One region of the Lysinibacillus sp. NPDC093216 genome, then DNA from elsewhere that is predicted to be linked to it. Evidence: riboswitches for the same ligand, from Rfam matches in the RefSeq annotation. Region 1 holds a riboswitch; the other holds the start of a gene.

Region 1 (9,546 bases):
AGTGGAGGCTGGGCGACTCTTGGGGATCAGCGTCACAGATGAGACCCTGCAGCGAAGCGAAGCGGCTCATCGGACGCCCCCAGGAAAGCGCCCAGCCGGAACGGAAATCAACACGCTTATTTTATTTGATCAATAGAATCCTCATAACCTTACTACTAAATCTCAGACTTATAGTCAATAGCAAACGTACAAGCCTTGTGGTAGACTGTAGTATATTTGATTAAAGAAAGGGGTATTCGATGACCCAGCAGAAGTCTAACAAGGCGGCTTTGTATATTTTAATGTTTAATATGTTTATCGCAATGGGGAGTATCGGAATTATTATTCCTGTCATGCCTGATTATTTAAAACTATTTGGTGCTGCAGGACAAGTACTTGGCATGTTGATTGCAACGTTCGCCTTAGCACAATTCGTATTTTCTCCAATTGCTGGGAATCTTTCCGATCAATACGGTCGTAAAAATCTCATTATTTTCGGCCTTATCGTAACAGGACTTGCACAAATTGGATTCGGACTTTCTACAGATGTGTGGATGCTCTTCTTGGCACGCTTTTTAGGTGGCCTTGGATCTGCATTTGTGGCACCTCCTATAATGGCATTTGTGGCTGACATCACAACGTACGAGGAACGCGGAAAAGGTATGGGGATGATAGGGGCAGCAATGTCCTTTGGTTTTATGATCGGACCAGGTATTGGCGGATTCCTCTCAAAAGTTAGTTTGCATTTTCCGTTTTATACTGCTGGATGTGCAGCTATCTTAGCAGCTATTTTATCGTTCTTTTTATTGCCTGCTACAAAACCGAACACTGCTAAAAAAGCACAGAAGCAGGATAATCTTGCAAAGCAGATGGCCCGTTCAGTCCGAATGCCTTATTTTGTCATGCTAATTATCATGCTTGTATTCTCTTTCGGGATTGCTAACTTCCAAACAACATTATCATTATTTGTTACAGACAAGTTTAATTACACACCTACTGATATCGCCATTATATTAGTTATGGGCGGCGCTTTTGGTGTTGTTGTACAGATGTTTGTTATTACACCGCTGTTTAATCGCTTCGGCGAAATGAAAGTAGTGTTAGTCAATTTATTTATTGCAGCCGTTTCGATTTTCTTAATATTATTCGCATCTGGTTTTGCACTTATTTTAATTGTAGCGACCATCTTCTCTACAGCTACGACATTGATTCGCCCAGCCGTCAACACATTGATTTCAAAGCTTGCTGAGAATGAACAGGGCTATGCAGCTGGTCTGAACAATGCTTATATGAGTCTTGGTAATATGATTGGTCCAGCTCTAGCAGGTATATTATTCGATTGGAATATGAACAGTCCTTATATATTCGGGTCTATTATTTTAATGGCTTGTTTCTTCCTTGCCCTTATTTGGACAATGAAAAAAGCACCACATCTTATGCATCCTGATACAAAATAGTCTGAAAAGTTATTGACTATTTTTAGTAGTATGCTACATTAATATGTGAAAAACTAAAAATTCTATTAATTACCACTAGGGGAGTCTTTAAAAGGCTGAGACGTATATGATCATATACGGACCCTTTGAACCTGATCTAGTTCACACTAGCGGAGGGAAGTGCCGACACTTGCTTTTTACTATGTAGATACAAGGCCGCTTCCTATTGTTTTTTAGGAAGCGGCTTTTTTACGCTTTAGCGGCGCTTCTCTCTAGCTTAGCGGCGGAACTCTCCTGTTTAGCGGCCATTCTCACTGGCTTAGCGGCGGTATTCTCCACTTTAGCGGCGCTTCTCATAGCTTTAGCGGCGGAACTCTCCTGTTTAGCGGCGCTAACTATAAAATTCACATTTCAAAGGAGTGGAAATTATGTCAATTCGAAAATTAACAATCATGGCCTTATTAGTAGCAATTGCCGTAGCAGGTTCTACCTTCGTTTCAATACCAACGGGGATTGCGCGTGCCTACCCTGTCCAACATGCCATTAATGTTATCGGTGCTATCATTCTTGGTCCAGTTCCTACTGTTATGGTCGCCTTTGTCACAGCCATTATTCGTATTTTAACAGGCACAGGCTCATTACTAGCTATACCTGGCAGTGTTATTGGCGCTCTATGTGCAGCTCTTGCCTATAAATACAGCGATAAGCAATGGCTTGCAGGAGTCGGTGAAATGTTGGGGACAGGTATCATTGCCTCACTTATCGCAGTACCTTACGCGCATTTATTAATGGGGACATCCGTTGCTGCTTTATTTTTCATGCCAGCCTTTTTAACTTCAAGTACCATTGGTGCTATGCTAGGCATTGTCGTTGCTAGCAATTTGCGTAAGACAGTATTTGTAACTAACCTTAACACTCAGCTTAAATAACTTGATTTAAAGCAATTTAAAAACGTTACTTTCTTTAATGACAATTAATTAAGAAAGTAACGTTTTTTGTTCCAATTCACCCATACTTCAACGGTAATCCCATTTCATGAGCAATTAATAAAAAGTCTTTTTTGCTTATTTCAAAATGACCAAATCTAAATTTATAGCCATATTTGGATTTGTCCTCTACAAACTCTAAATAATCTAAGATCCTTTTTATTGGCACAGCTTTTGCATCTTTATAAAAGTCTATATCTCTTCTAAAAGGAATAAAATTTTCTGCCATTTGGAACTCGTATATTCGCTCGTCCTTCACTCTTCCAATTGCGGTAAATGCTCTTACAGGCTCATTACCATCTAGACTTTTTTTAGGAGAATAATAAATGATCCAGTCTCCTTTTTGCATTCGTTTCAAAGGTCTTTCTTTACCATGGCATAACTGGCCGAATCCTCCCTCAACCCCTTTTTGCACATGATTAAGAGATACCACACCAATCCAATATTTCGTGTCTCTTTCAGGTGTAGGAAGGGAATTTTTATTAGGATTTAATGACATAGCTTCCGCCCCCTTTTATTTTGGAATCATCGCCAACGATTTTATTTTTTCATTTTCAAGAATCAACCTTTCTTCCAGAATCACTGGGTTTGGCAAACCATCCCAAGTAGTTAAAACTGTAGCAATACATTCTGTATCATCACCATCAATATTTTGGATAGTTAATTTAAAGCCTTTTGGCATAGGTGACGTGTAAAAGTTTTGTATTTCTTTTCTTCCTTTAAAAATTTCACCTTTAAAATTTTTTAATTCTCCATGATCTACATACATATCAGATAGATCCTGACCCTCTACTTGCGCTCTTCTCAAATACTCCTTCATAACTTCTACTGCTTTCATTTCTCATCACTCTTTCTTTTTTATTGATATGGTTATCAATTATACCTCGGCATAATTGCGTCCGGATTCGGCTTTGTGCTTAGGCCTGCAAATGTTTTTTGTACGAAAGCGCAGTGCTAACGTAACGGCAGCAACGTGTTTTTGTCTGTGCGAAAGGCGAAGCGACAGCAACAACATATGTTTTTGCGCGAAAGTGTAGCGGCAGCGGCAACATATGTTTTTGCGCGAAAGCGTAGCGGCAGCAGCAACATATGTTTTTGCGCGAAAGCGTAGCGGCAGCAGCAACATATGTTTTTTGCGCGAAAGCGTAGCGGCAGCGGCACCGATACAGGTCAGTTAGCCGTTATCGCATGGATGCGATGGTTTTAGGTTAACATCCTTTATTAACTCCTTTCCGAATCCGTGACATCCGCCGGAGGCTTTAGGCCAACACGAAGTTGGTCACTCAGTCGTTGCCACAGGACGTGGCGTTCTTAGACTGAGTTCCTCTATTTCAGCAGGTTGCTGAAAGAAGTTAAACCCTATTCACGATTTTCATATACTTTTTTCAATATGCTTTTCAACAGCTCTTTTTCTTCCAATGAAAGTACGTTTAACACTTCATTCTCAGAAATCGAAAGGGTCTTCAATAACTCTTCTGCCAAATTTCCACCATGTTCCGTAAGGCATATTAAATTCTCTCTTCTATTTTCTGGATTTTTCTCCCTATAAACATAATTTCTTTCTTCTAGACCATCGATAAAAAAGCGGACACTATTTTTATCTAACTTTAAAATCTGTCCTATTTGAATTTGACTAAGTTTATTTTCTTTTACAGCAATCATGATCCCGACTTCTCTGGATTTCATTTGATATTTTTCACTAATATATTTCTCGAGATTTTCCTCTAAAGCCTCTGCTAATTTAAAACTAAGAAACCCAAAAGAATTCATTATATTGGTCATGTCCAAACCTCCAAAATCTATAGTACTTAAAAGTGATAGTAATATTTTATTACTATCATCTATTATTGCATCTATGTATATTATTTACAAGTCATATTTTACCTTTCATGAATAATTCTCCAATCCAGTTGTTGAAATTACAAAAAAACGATGGCACATCTCTATGCACCATCGTTTTATCTGTTAGGATCGTTTTTTCATACCCTTTAATAGCTGGGCAACATTTGTGTCCTCTGCCTGTATCTGTGTTTCCTCTACAGGCTGTTCTTTTTTCTTCGGCCTAGTTAGGAAGCCCCAACCAAAGCGTCGAATAGTAATATCTATGAAGAATAGTAGCATACCCGCCAATAAGAGCCATGTTGCAATATTTTGGCGTTCCGCACCTTTTTTAGTAAATTCACGGAATGCCTCGCTCGGTTCTTTTAAAACGGAGCCGCCTGTTTGCTTTGTTAGCTCTTTGACTAACTTTTCATTCACTGGTCGTAATTCATACTCAGCACTATAAGGTACACTTAAGCCTGCCTGGTAAATGGCATTTTCTTCATCGGCAATGCGGAAGAAGATGAGTCCTGGTTCTGCTTGTACGACTGCTCGAACTTGTGATGCTGAAATTGTTTCAAGCTGTGTATCAAGTTCTTCCCCCACTTCATTGACAGCAACAATATCTAAGAACGCCGCTTCATTTGTTGGGTCTGTGATGACAAATGAGCCGTCTGATTCTAGACGTACATCATAGGCAACATCATTATAGCTTGGTAGCATTTTTGAAATAAGCGTTTGCCAAAATGTGCCCCAATTTTGCCATCTTGCCCAGTCCCCTGTCCATTTTCCTGTCGAATCAGAAGTAAAGGCGAATGTTTTGCCAAGGCCATATTGCCATTCTGCAAGTACTGGATCTTCCTTCTCACTTTCTGCAATAACAGTAGCTCCTTGCTTTGCTGTCGTACCGATATAAGCGTTCATTTTAGGTACACCATCTGTAAATAATGTATTCCAGCCAGCTGCATTAAATATCGTTGGATAGAATGGGTTATCCTCAATATATGTGCGTGAAATCATGGCTGTTTCACGCGATAAAATAGAAGGGATTGTCTGCTCATCAACAACATCGTAGAAACGCCCACTGCCCATCTCGCTAAGCGCTTCAAGTAAGTTAGCATCTGCATCCTGACCAATTGCAACTGTTGAAAGAGTAATGCCATTCTCTTTTCCTTGAGCAATTAAGTCTTCATAGTTACCAGGCTGAGACTGACCATCAGTTAATAGAATAATATGCTTTCGCTGTAGCTTTAAATCAGCTAGATTTTCATAAGCTTTAGCTAGTGAGCCAAATATTTCGGTACCACCCCCTGGCGTTACAGATAAAATCGTATCTACCGCTTCTTCCTTATTGCTAAGTGGTCCTGCCTCAATAATTTCCCAAGGTCGATCATCAAAGGCAATAAACCCGAGCGTATCTTCATCTCGTAGCATTTCAACTGACCGAGCGGCCGCCTCTTTTGCGAGCTCTAGCTTTGCTCCAGACATACTTCCAGAGCGGTCAAGGACAATCTCAAGCCCTAATGATGGCAATTGCTCTTTGCCTTTAATCTCCATTTCAACAGGTAGTAAAGTTTCGATTGGTGTTTTAAAATAGCCTCCTAAGCCAAAGCTATTTTCGCCACCGACCATTGTAAAACCGACACCAAAATTTTTCACTGCTTGCTCAATGACATTCATTTTTGCCTCACCTACTAAATGTCCTGGCACATTATCAAAAATGATGGCATTGTATTGTAAATAACTAGAAAGTTCATTTGGCAGACTGTTAGCATTTACAACATCATAGGCAATTGATTGTTTGCCAAGCGCTGCTGCAATTGGTGATGCCGTATCATAGCCATTAACAATTAGTAAATGTGGTTCACTTTGCACCATCGTGACGCTTGTTAATTTATTATTTTCAAAAATGGCATCCTGTTCAACCTGCACGAGTGCCTCATATTTTACAAGCCCTTCAGCCGTTGCTGAGTGTTTATATGTAAAAATATTTGACCCTTCTGCAAGCTCCACTGCTTCACGGTGAATTAGCTTATCGTTTTCGTATAGCAATAGCTCACCTTGTTCTGCTACAGTTGCATTTATTTCGGCAACTAGCTGCTGTTGCTCACCTACATAAGCAACTTGCGGTGTGACAAAGCTTTTCATAGATACATCCTTAGCAACAGGTTGGTTAAATGGCATTACATCAACACTTATATTTGACCCTTTAAACTTTGATGCAAATTCTAAGGCATCTCCTTTTGTTTCATTGCCATCCGTTAAGAGTACAAGTCGTGTTGCTTTTTTTGGATCTACAATACCTGAAGCGAGCTGTAGACTCTGTTCAATATTTGTTTGATCTGTTGCTTTTATAGCTGTAAACTTCGGCACTTCCTTTAAAGACTTCGATAAAATGGCTTCCGTTTGTAAAGTCGATGAAAAAGAATAAATCCCTGCAAGCTGTTCATCTTTTTTCGACGGTAAACTTTCCGCTATAAAATTGGCCATCTCATCATTTGTCCCATTCATTGAAGCAGAACGGTCTACTAAGAATAATACTTGTTCTTCCTTTACGGGCAATAAAATATAGGGTCCTGCAAGTGCAAAAACCAAACAGCATACTGCCACAATACGAATACCTAGTACGACGATATGACTCTTCTTTAGTCGCTGACGTTCACGCCAATAGGTCCATCCAAAATACATAAGCAGTGGAAGTAAAAGCAACAATGCTAATGGCATATCAATTCGTAAATCCACGACGTCGTTGCACCTCCCACTCTAAAACAAGTAATATCAGAATCATAAGGATAATCCAAGGCACGAACGATGTTTTCGATATTTCTTCCTTACCATTGTCCGGAAGCTCTCCAAGTGTATAACTTGTCCCTTTTTCAATCACACGCTCTTGCGCTTGGAGCTGTACGATGAAGCGCTTTTCTTCATCTTTTGAGCGAGCTGTATAAATTCCTGGCTTCATTGGAGCTGTTAGTAGACCATTCGAAATGGACGATAAAAACTCTTCTTCCTGCGAATAAATACTCCAATCACCTTGCGCTAAAGCAACTGCGCGTTGCTCATTTGGTGTGAAAATACCAAGAGAACCAACTGATTCTGAAAGTTCCTGTTCAGCACTCCATAAAAATAATGGGAATGAAGGATGTAACGGCCAATCTGTATCTGCAATATCAGCTAATACAACGATATCCCCTTCAGGTGAACGCTGAATAAATGGCTGGTCTCCAACTGATGCAATCGTTTTATAGTCATCGAATCCAGGATATACAGCACTGACGTAAATATCTTTTAGCTCACTAAATGCAAACAATGCATCACTTGTTGTACTGATTTCCCCAGTAGCTTCAACCTTCTCAACGTCATCCCGTCCAAATAAAACAATTGGCTTGTCCATCTTTTCGAGTAGCGCCGTCTGATTGGTCACTACTGTAGCATCCTGATTATCAACCAGTTTTGAAGATGGAACAATTTTCACGCTACTATTAATCGTTTGCAAACCTTTTTGAATGAGTTGATGCATACTTTGATCCACAACTACTTTTGAAGTAGCTGTTTGTAGCAATACAGGCTGTGAATTATCAACAGCATAATCGTCCTTAGCATCTATTTTGGCAGTCAACGTATCTTCTAACGGTAGATCTTTAAATGTTTTTGTTATGGCTTCATTTGGAGGTAATGCGACACTCTCTGTAACGATCTCCTTACCCTTAACATTTTCTATCGAAAGTTTTACATTTTGCTCTTGGTCCGTATCATTTTGTAACTGTACAAGCGCCATAGCAGATTGTCCATCTGTAGTAGCAGCAAAACGTGTCATTGCGATATTTGTTAAATCCTTTGCAGACCCTTTTACGATCCACTTCACCGTATCTTTTTCCATCGGTAATTGCTTTTTATCGAGCGCATCTGTAAAGACATAAATAGATGTTGGTGTATTGCCGACAAAAGCCTGTGCCACATCTAAAGCTTTATTCATTTGAGCTGTCTCATAAGTTACTTGTAACTGTTGAATGGCTTTTTCAATATCTTTAGTATTTGTTTCTTGCTGTAATATGGCTTTTGGCGTATTACCTGTTGTAATGAGTGTCACAGGTCTTCCATCAAGCTCATTGACCAATGACAGCATTTCTTTTTTATGTGTATCAAATGTTGACTGCTCTTTCCCTGCTAACATCGTTGCAGAAGTGTCCACTATGAAAATCGTCTGCGCACCAACAATGGTTGACTTTTTAACATATGGATTCATTAATGCTAGTACGAGTAAAAGAAGAGCAAGTAGTTGCAAATAAAGCAGTGCATTTTTTTGTAAATGTTTTAAGTATGGTGACACACGTGTTTCTTGCATAATTTCCGACCAGAAAAGTGTGGAGGATACGGTTTGATCGGTATATTTTTTTCGAAAGAAATAATATAGAAGGACAATGACCGGGATGATGGCCGTCCAGCTAAAAAGTAATTGACTAAAGCCCAATACGGCTCACCTCACCTAATCCAATGTGCTTTTAATAATTGATGGAAGATGGCATGCTGTAATCCATCCTCTACTTTAAGTTGTAATTGTCGAACACCGAAACGTCGACAAATTGCTTCAAATTCCTCTTCATGTAATAAACGTCTTGCCGTATATGTGTCCAGCACTTTAGAAGACATCGTAACATTTACATCTCTGCCCGTTTCACGATCAAGTAAGCGCACATCACCCGTATATTCTGGTGCTATTTCTTCTTGTGTAACTATTTGCAAAATACGGACATCCCCTGCAAAACGTGGTAGCCTTTTTAAAAGTTGCTCCCATTCCTCGATTGGCTCAAGTCCGTCTGTGACAATAAATAGTACGGTACTATCCTTAGGCAATGCTTTGAAAGCTCCTTGTGCGAAGCTATTTGTATAAGTTGCTTGCTCAATCTCGGTGACCAACTGTAAAAAGGCGCGACGATACATAGCACCCTTACGACGAAACGGTGGCTTCACCTCATCCTGTAGAAAAGAAAATGATAAGCGATCATCGCGTCCGAGCACCATTAGGCCAAGTGAGGCGACAATTTGCCGGGCAAAAGTCCATTTTGCTTGATCGCCCATCGATTTAGTTGTATCTAGCAAAATGTGGACGCGCATTTCTTGTTCATCTAAAAAACGTTTAATGAAGTATTTATCAGTTCTCGCAAAGACGTTCCAATCCACCTGACGTACATCATCACCTAAATGATATTCACGAAAATCCGAAAAATCGAGCGATGCCCCAAAGCGTTGCGAACGGTGCGAGCCCTTGTGCTGCCCACGTAATTTGGAGGCCGTTGCCACTTGGAAGCGACTGATTTTCGCTA
Region 2 (7,083 bases), on a different contig from region 1:
ACTGGCTGGCTTTGGTTCTCATATCATTGTCCATATTCATAAAGATCAAAGTATCAGCGTTCGAGACTTCGGCCGTGGAATGCCAACAGGTATGCATAAGATGGGGAAACCCACTCCCGAAATTATCTTTACTGTCTTACATGCTGGTGGTAAATTCGGGCAAGGTGGCTATAAAACAAGTGGTGGCTTACATGGCGTAGGTTCGTCTGTTGTTAATGCCTTATCTACTTTTTTAGAAGTAACGATTCACCGCGATGGTAAAAAGTATCGTCAACGTTTTGAAAACGGTGGCCATCCTGTGACGACATTAGAAGAAATTGGACAAACAAAGCAGACAGGAACGCTTGTTCATTTTCTGCCAGATGACACGATTTTCTCTGTAACAAAATACAATTATGATACGCTTGCAGAACGATTACGTGAGTCAGCGTTTTTATTAAAAGGCTTAAAAATTGAGTTAATCGATGAACGCGAGGAAGGCAAAGGTGATGTTTTCTTTTATGAGAACGGCATTGAAGCTTTCGTTGCGTATTTGAATGAGGAGAAAGACGTACTTCATCCTGTTAAGTATGTGGAAGGGATTCAAGACGAAATTGAAGTTGAATTCGCCTTTCAATACAACGATGGCTACTCAGAAACAATCCTTTCATTTGTTAACAATGTGCGTACACGAGATGGTGGGACACATGAAACTGGTGCCAAGGCGGCTTTAACACGTGTTTTTAATGAATATGCACGAAAAATTGGCCTGTTAAAAGATAAAGATAAAAATCTTGAAGGGACAGACATTCGAGAGGGCTTAGCAGCGATTGTTTCTGTTCGTATACCAGAGCATTTATTGCAATTCGAAGGTCAAACGAAGGGGAAACTTGGGACAAGTGAGGCACGCTCGGCAGTAGATAGTGTTGTTTCGGAGCAAATTTTATATGTGCTTGAGGAAAACGCTGAATTGTCTGCATCACTTGTTCGTAAAGCTATTCGTGCGCAGCAAGTACGTGAAGCGGCTCGTAAAGCACGTGAAGATGCACGAAACGGCAAGAAGAGCAAAAAAGCAAGTACCATTCTTTCTGGAAAATTAACACCTGCACAATCTCGAAATGCGGCGAAAAACGAGCTGTATTTAGTCGAAGGTGACTCTGCAGGTGGCTCTGCAAAACAAGGGCGAGATCGTACGTTCCAAGCGATTTTACCTTTGCGAGGTAAAGTTATTAATACAGAAAAAGCAAAGCTTCAGGATATTATGAAAAATGAAGAGATTTCAACGATTATCCATGCCATTGGTGCTGGCGTCGGAACAGATTTTTCTGTCGAGGATGCAGCGTATGACAAAGTCGTTATTATGACCGATGCTGATACGGACGGAGCGCATATTCAAGTGCTGCTACTAACATTCTTCTATCGTTATATGCGACCATTGATTGAAGCTGGAAAGGTATTTATCGCATTACCACCACTTTATAAAGTATCAAGAGGCACTGGTAAAAAAGAAGTGATTGAATATGCTTGGACCGAAAATGATTTACAAAAGGCCATTAAAAAAGTTGGTAAGGGTTACATATTACAGCGCTATAAAGGTCTTGGTGAGATGAATGCTGACCAGCTGTGGGATACGACGATGAACCCTGATACGCGTACATTAATTCGTGTAACGATTGAGGATGGTGCACGTGCTGAGAGACGTGTGACAACATTAATGGGCGATAAGGTAGAGCCGCGCCGTAAATGGATCGAAGCTAATGTAGACTTCGGTATGGAGGATGATTCAAATATTTTAGAAAATGAATTCATCCAACAAGAGGAGGACCAAGCATGAGTAGTACGGAAAAATTCCAAGATTTACCCTTAGAAGAAGTGATGGGTGACCGCTTTGGTCGCTATAGTAAATATATTATACAAGACCGCGCGTTGCCTGATGCACGTGACGGTCTTAAGCCTGTGCAACGACGTATTTTATATGCGATGTTTACAGAGGGCAATACGAACGAAAAACCATTCCGTAAATCAGCCAAAACTGTCGGTAATGTTATCGGTAATTATCACCCACATGGTGACAGCTCCGTATATGAAGCAATGGTGCGCATGAGTCAGGATTGGAAGGCGCGCCATATGCTTATTGAAATGCATGGGAATAACGGCTCTGTTGATGGTGACCCTCCGGCAGCGATGCGTTATACAGAGGCAAGGCTTTCTGCAATTGCAGCGGAAATGCTCCGTGATATTGGCAAGAAAACTGTTGAATTTGTACCGAACTTTGATGATCAGGATATGGAGCCAACTGTTTTACCTGCTCGTTTCCCGAATTTACTAGTCAACGGCTCAACTGGTATTTCGGCTGGATATGCGACAGATATCCCTCCTCACGCACTTGATGAGGTGCTAGATGGTGTTCTCATGCGCTTAGATAAGCCGAACACTACTGTTGATGAATTAATGACTGTAATTAAAGGGCCTGATTTCCCAACAGGTGGGATCATTCAAGGTGTCGATGGTATTAAAAAGGCGTATGAGACTGGTCGCGGTAAAATTATCGTGCGCGCTCAAGCAGTCGTGGAGCCAATTAAAGGTGGCAAAGAGCAAATCGTTATTACGGAATTACCGTATGATGTCAATAAAGCAAATCTTGTGAAGAAAATCGATGAACAAAGAGTGGATAAACGACTTGAAGGAATTGCAGAAATTCGCGATGAATCGGATCGTACCGGCCTACGTGTTGTCATTGAACTGAAAAAAGATGTTCCAGGACAAGGGATTTTACAATACTTGTTCAAAACAACTGATTTACAAGTAGCCTATAATTTTAATATGATTGCTATCCATAATCGTCGTCCGACAATGATGACATTGCCATTGTTACTGGATTCTTATATTGCCCATCAAAAGGAAGTTGTGACGAACCGCTCCGTTTATGATTTACAAAGGGCTAAAGATCGTTCGCATATCGTTGATGGCTTGATTAAGGCGCTTTCTATTTTAGATGAAGTTATTGCTACGATTCGTTCGTCTAATGATAAACGAGATGCGAAAACGAATTTACAGGTGAAATTTGACTTTACAGAAGTGCAATCAGAGGCGATCGTTAGCTTGCAATTATACCGATTAACGAATACAGATATCACAGAGCTTCGCCATGAACAGGATGAACTAAATAAACTGATCGCCAAGCTTGAAGGTATTCTTAATAGTGAAGCAAAGCTTGTACGTGTTATTAAACAGGAACTACTTGACATTAAAAAGCGCTTTGCAGAGCCACGTCGTTCAAAAATCGAACAAGAAATTGAAGAAATCAAAATTACGTTAGATGTCCTTGTCCCAAGTGAAGAGGTCGTAGTGACTGTCACAAAGGATGGCTATATTAAGCGTACATCTACACGTTCACATGCAGCTTCGAATGGTCAGGATTTTGCGATGAAGGATTCCGATTATTTATTATATGAAGCAAATTTAAATACACAGCATCATCTACTGCTGTTTACAAATCGAGGCAATTATATTTATCAGCCTGTCCATGAACTACCTGATATTCGTTGGAAGGATCTTGGTCAGCATATTTCTAGTATTGTGCCGACAGGGGAAGATGAATCTATTATTGCTGTATATGGTTTTGAGACATTTGAACAGGCCAATACGTATATTTTAACGGCTACGAAAGATGGACAAATTAAACGCTCACCTGTAGCAGATTATGCTGTTACACGTTATTCTAAACCAATCAAAACGATGAATGTTAAGTCAGGCGATGAAATGATTTTTGCAGGTATCGTGACAGACGAAGTAGAACTAATGTTAACAACAGATACTGCCTATGCTATTCGTTTCCCAATGGAGGAATTGCCAGTAACGGGTGTGAAAACAGGCGGTGTCAAAGGGATTACGCTGAAAGACGGAGAAGCATTAGTCGGCATCAATGTTTTACCGCCAAATGCCACGGCATATGTTGCGATTGTGACACATCGTGGTGCGGTGAAGAAAATGAATGTTGCCGAGGTAGAGATGACGAGTCGTGCAAAACGTGGCTTAAAAGTGTTAACGGAATTAAAAGCGAACCCACATCGTATCGTGGCTGTAGTCAAGGTAACTGATGAGGAACGGCTAACAATCGAAACGGAAAAAGGCGTGCAAGAGATCCTTGATGTACAAGCATTAACTCGAGCAGATCGCCATTCCAATGGCTCCTTTAAAGTGGATATAGCTACAGACGGTGCTATTTCACATGTCTTTACGGTCAAAAAAGAATAGAAATAAAACTGATTTTATAGCCCATGCTCCTTAGAGAGCTGGGCTTTTTTTCTATATAGGAATCAAAAGAAAGGGTAGGTGTATAGTGACAATAAAGTTTTTAGGCAAATTGGTGAATCGGGTGTAGCTTTACAAGTAAGTTGTTATGAAGATTACTGATTCTTATTCAACGTCTTACTACTAAAAGCAAAAATTAAAAACCACAAAAGGTTCTTGATTTGATTATCAACAATAGTATTTAACAGTGCCTATTAAAACTTCGAACAATATACCGCTTCTTGATTTCAGGAGGGGATTCCTTTTAAATAAAAAATGTTTTACCAAAAAAACGGTGAATATTCTCAGGAAATGGAATTGTTGAAGAGAAAGATGAGGCTTTAAATTATATTTACGGGGCTTTCAGAAAACAGAGCCTTGTCATTTACGGATAGATATGGGTATAATAATCACGAAAAGTTCATATGGAAAGAATGTAGGGGGGCTGGTGTTGCCAGCTGAGATTGTGTCCGATAGACGCTGACTCTTTGAACCTGATTTGGCTCGTACCAGCGTAGGGAACATCTATTCAAAAAGTAAAAGTTTTTGATATTGATTACAAAACGTCTGGGAGGAATCCTAGGCGTTTTTTATGTTTTCAGACTTTTATTCATGCACAGACTTTGGGTTTGGGTGTAAACAGACCGTGAATACGCTTTCTTCTGGTAAACACATTCATTTATGAACAATTTCACACTACTTTACTTGGAGGATTCAGCATGAAAAAATGGTTATTGATCCTGTTGGCTACACTGTTAACATTAGTGGGCTGTAGCGAAAAAGAGGATAAAAAGGATACTAAGGGATTAACAAAAGTATCAGTCGTTCTCGATTGGACACCGAACACAAATCATACAGGTTTATATGTTGCGAAAAAACTTGGCTTCTTTAAGGAGCAAGGCTTAGATGTCGATATTTTATTACCTGGCGAAACAGGTGCTGATCAGCTTGTGGCGTCTGGCAAGGCTCAGTTTGGCGTAAGTTATCAGGAAGGGATTACACAGGCCCGTGTGCAAGATGTACCTTTAGTATCGATTGCAGCGATTATTCAGCATAATACTTCTGGCTTCGCATCCATTGCATCAAAAGGCATTTCGTCACCAAAGGATTTTGAAGGTAAAACATACGGTGGCTGGGGTGCACCACTTGAAAAGGCTGTACTACAATCACTTATGCAAACAGAAAATGCGGATATTAATAAGTTAGATATTGTCAATGCAGGCGATATAGATTTCTTCACAATGATGAAAAAAGATATTGATTTTGCGTGGATCTATTATGCATGGACAGGTATCGAAGCAGAACTACGTGGCGAAAAACTGAACATGCTATATTTAACAGATTATAGTGATCAGTTAGATTATTACACGCCTGTACTCGCTACAAATGAAAAAATGATTAAGGATGATCCTGAGACGGTCAAAGCATTTGTCGCTGCTGCAGCAAAGGGCTATGAATATGCGATAATACATCCGAATGAGGCAGCTGATATTTTACTAGAAGCTGTACCTGATTTAGATAAAAACCTTGTGCATAAAAGTCAGGAATGGCTAGCAGATAAGTATCAAGACGACGCTAAACAATGGGGCGAGCAAAAGCTAGCTGTCTGGGAAAACTACGCGAAATGGATGGCCAGCAACAAAGTTTTAGAGGGCGAATTTAACGCAGTACAAGCATTTACAAACGACTTTTTACCGAAAAAGGAGACAAAGTAATATGGCAAACTCATTAATAAGTGTACAAATTATCCCGAAAACTGAAAAATATGAGGATGTGATCCCATATGTCGATGCAGCGATTGCGGTTATCGACGCTTCAGGAGTTAAATATGAAGTGCACCCGTTAGAAACGACAATGGAAGGTGAGCTACCGGTTTTATTACAAATCATTGAAAAAATGAATGACAAGATGATTGAGCTGGGCGCGATCAATGTCATCACGCAAGTGAAAATTTTATATCAGCCATCTGGTATTACAATGGGTACATTGACGGAGAAATACCAGTGATGAGGCAAGCTTTCAAACAAGGAAGGACGATAATTTTTATCGCCTTCCTCTTATTCATATGGGAACTAATTGTCCGCTTTGCTGATACTCCACATTGGCTTTTGCCTGCACCGAGTGCCATTTTGAAAGAAGGTTTTCAATCGTATGAGACGTTTGTGCCACATGCTTTAGCGACTGTTCAATTAGCACTTCTTGGTCTAGCTATCGGGATAGTATGTGGGCTAACGGTTGCCGTGCTATTACATCGTTTTACGTTTGTGCGGGAGCTATTTTATCCTATTCTGATTATGTCACAGAATGTCCCGGTGCTCGTTCTAGCACCACTCTTAATCATATGGTTTGGCTTCGGTTTATTGCCAAAGCTCATTATTATTTGTCTTGTGTGCTTTTTCCCTATTGTTATTTCGGCAATGGATGGCTTTCGTCAAACTTCGCCTGAGCTGAAGCATTATTTTAGGATGATTGGTGCAACGAAAGCACAAACCTTTTGGAAGCTTGAATGGCCTTATGCGTATCCAGCGATTTTTTCAGGCGTAAAGATTGCGGCAACCTATAGCGTCATGGGAGCTGTCATTGCGGAATGGTTAGGTGCGAAAATGGGGATTGGTGTTTATATGACATTAGCACAATCTTCATTTCGAACGGATCGCGTGTTTGTAGCTATTTTTGCTATCGTATTTTTAAGTTTACTATTATTTAGTGCTATACAATTGTTAGAAAAACTTGTTGTGAAGGGGAGAGGACTCCATGCTAAGCATTCAAAACATTGATAAATCCTTTGATGCTCTTCCGGTTATTCGCAAT

What was found. Region 1 has a riboswitch for thiamine pyrophosphate ahead of thiW (energy coupling factor transporter S component ThiW). Riboswitches for the same ligand answer to the same signal wherever they lie in the genome.
Region 2: another riboswitch for thiamine pyrophosphate. It lies ahead of ACQKOG_RS19735 (ABC transporter substrate-binding protein); the one in region 1 lies ahead of thiW (energy coupling factor transporter S component ThiW).

What each region holds. Positions count from the first base shown of each region.
Region 1 is NZ_JBNNVB010000001.1:417,109-426,654, forward strand. It holds gene ACQKOG_RS02075 (MFS transporter) at 240-1,436, shown strand; TPP riboswitch at 1,504-1,611, shown strand; gene thiW (energy coupling factor transporter S component ThiW) at 1,844-2,344, shown strand; gene ACQKOG_RS02085 (EVE domain-containing protein) at 2,421-2,900, opposite strand; gene ACQKOG_RS02090 (hypothetical protein) at 2,916-3,239, opposite strand; gene ACQKOG_RS02095 (MarR family winged helix-turn-helix transcriptional regulator) at 3,761-4,183, opposite strand; gene ACQKOG_RS02100 (VWA domain-containing protein) at 4,367-6,964, opposite strand; gene ACQKOG_RS02105 (vWA domain-containing protein) at 6,948-8,693, opposite strand; gene ACQKOG_RS02110 (DUF58 domain-containing protein) at 8,705-9,546, opposite strand, start outside.
Region 2 is NZ_JBNNVB010000021.1:56,727-63,809, reverse strand. It holds gene parE (DNA topoisomerase IV subunit B) at 1-1,813, shown strand, start outside; gene parC (DNA topoisomerase IV subunit A) at 1,810-4,236, shown strand; TPP riboswitch at 4,701-4,810, shown strand; gene ACQKOG_RS19735 (ABC transporter substrate-binding protein) at 4,992-5,987, shown strand; gene ACQKOG_RS19730 (thiamine-binding protein) at 5,989-6,279, shown strand; gene ACQKOG_RS19725 (ABC transporter permease) at 6,279-7,049, shown strand; gene ACQKOG_RS19720 (ABC transporter ATP-binding protein) at 7,027-7,083, shown strand, end outside.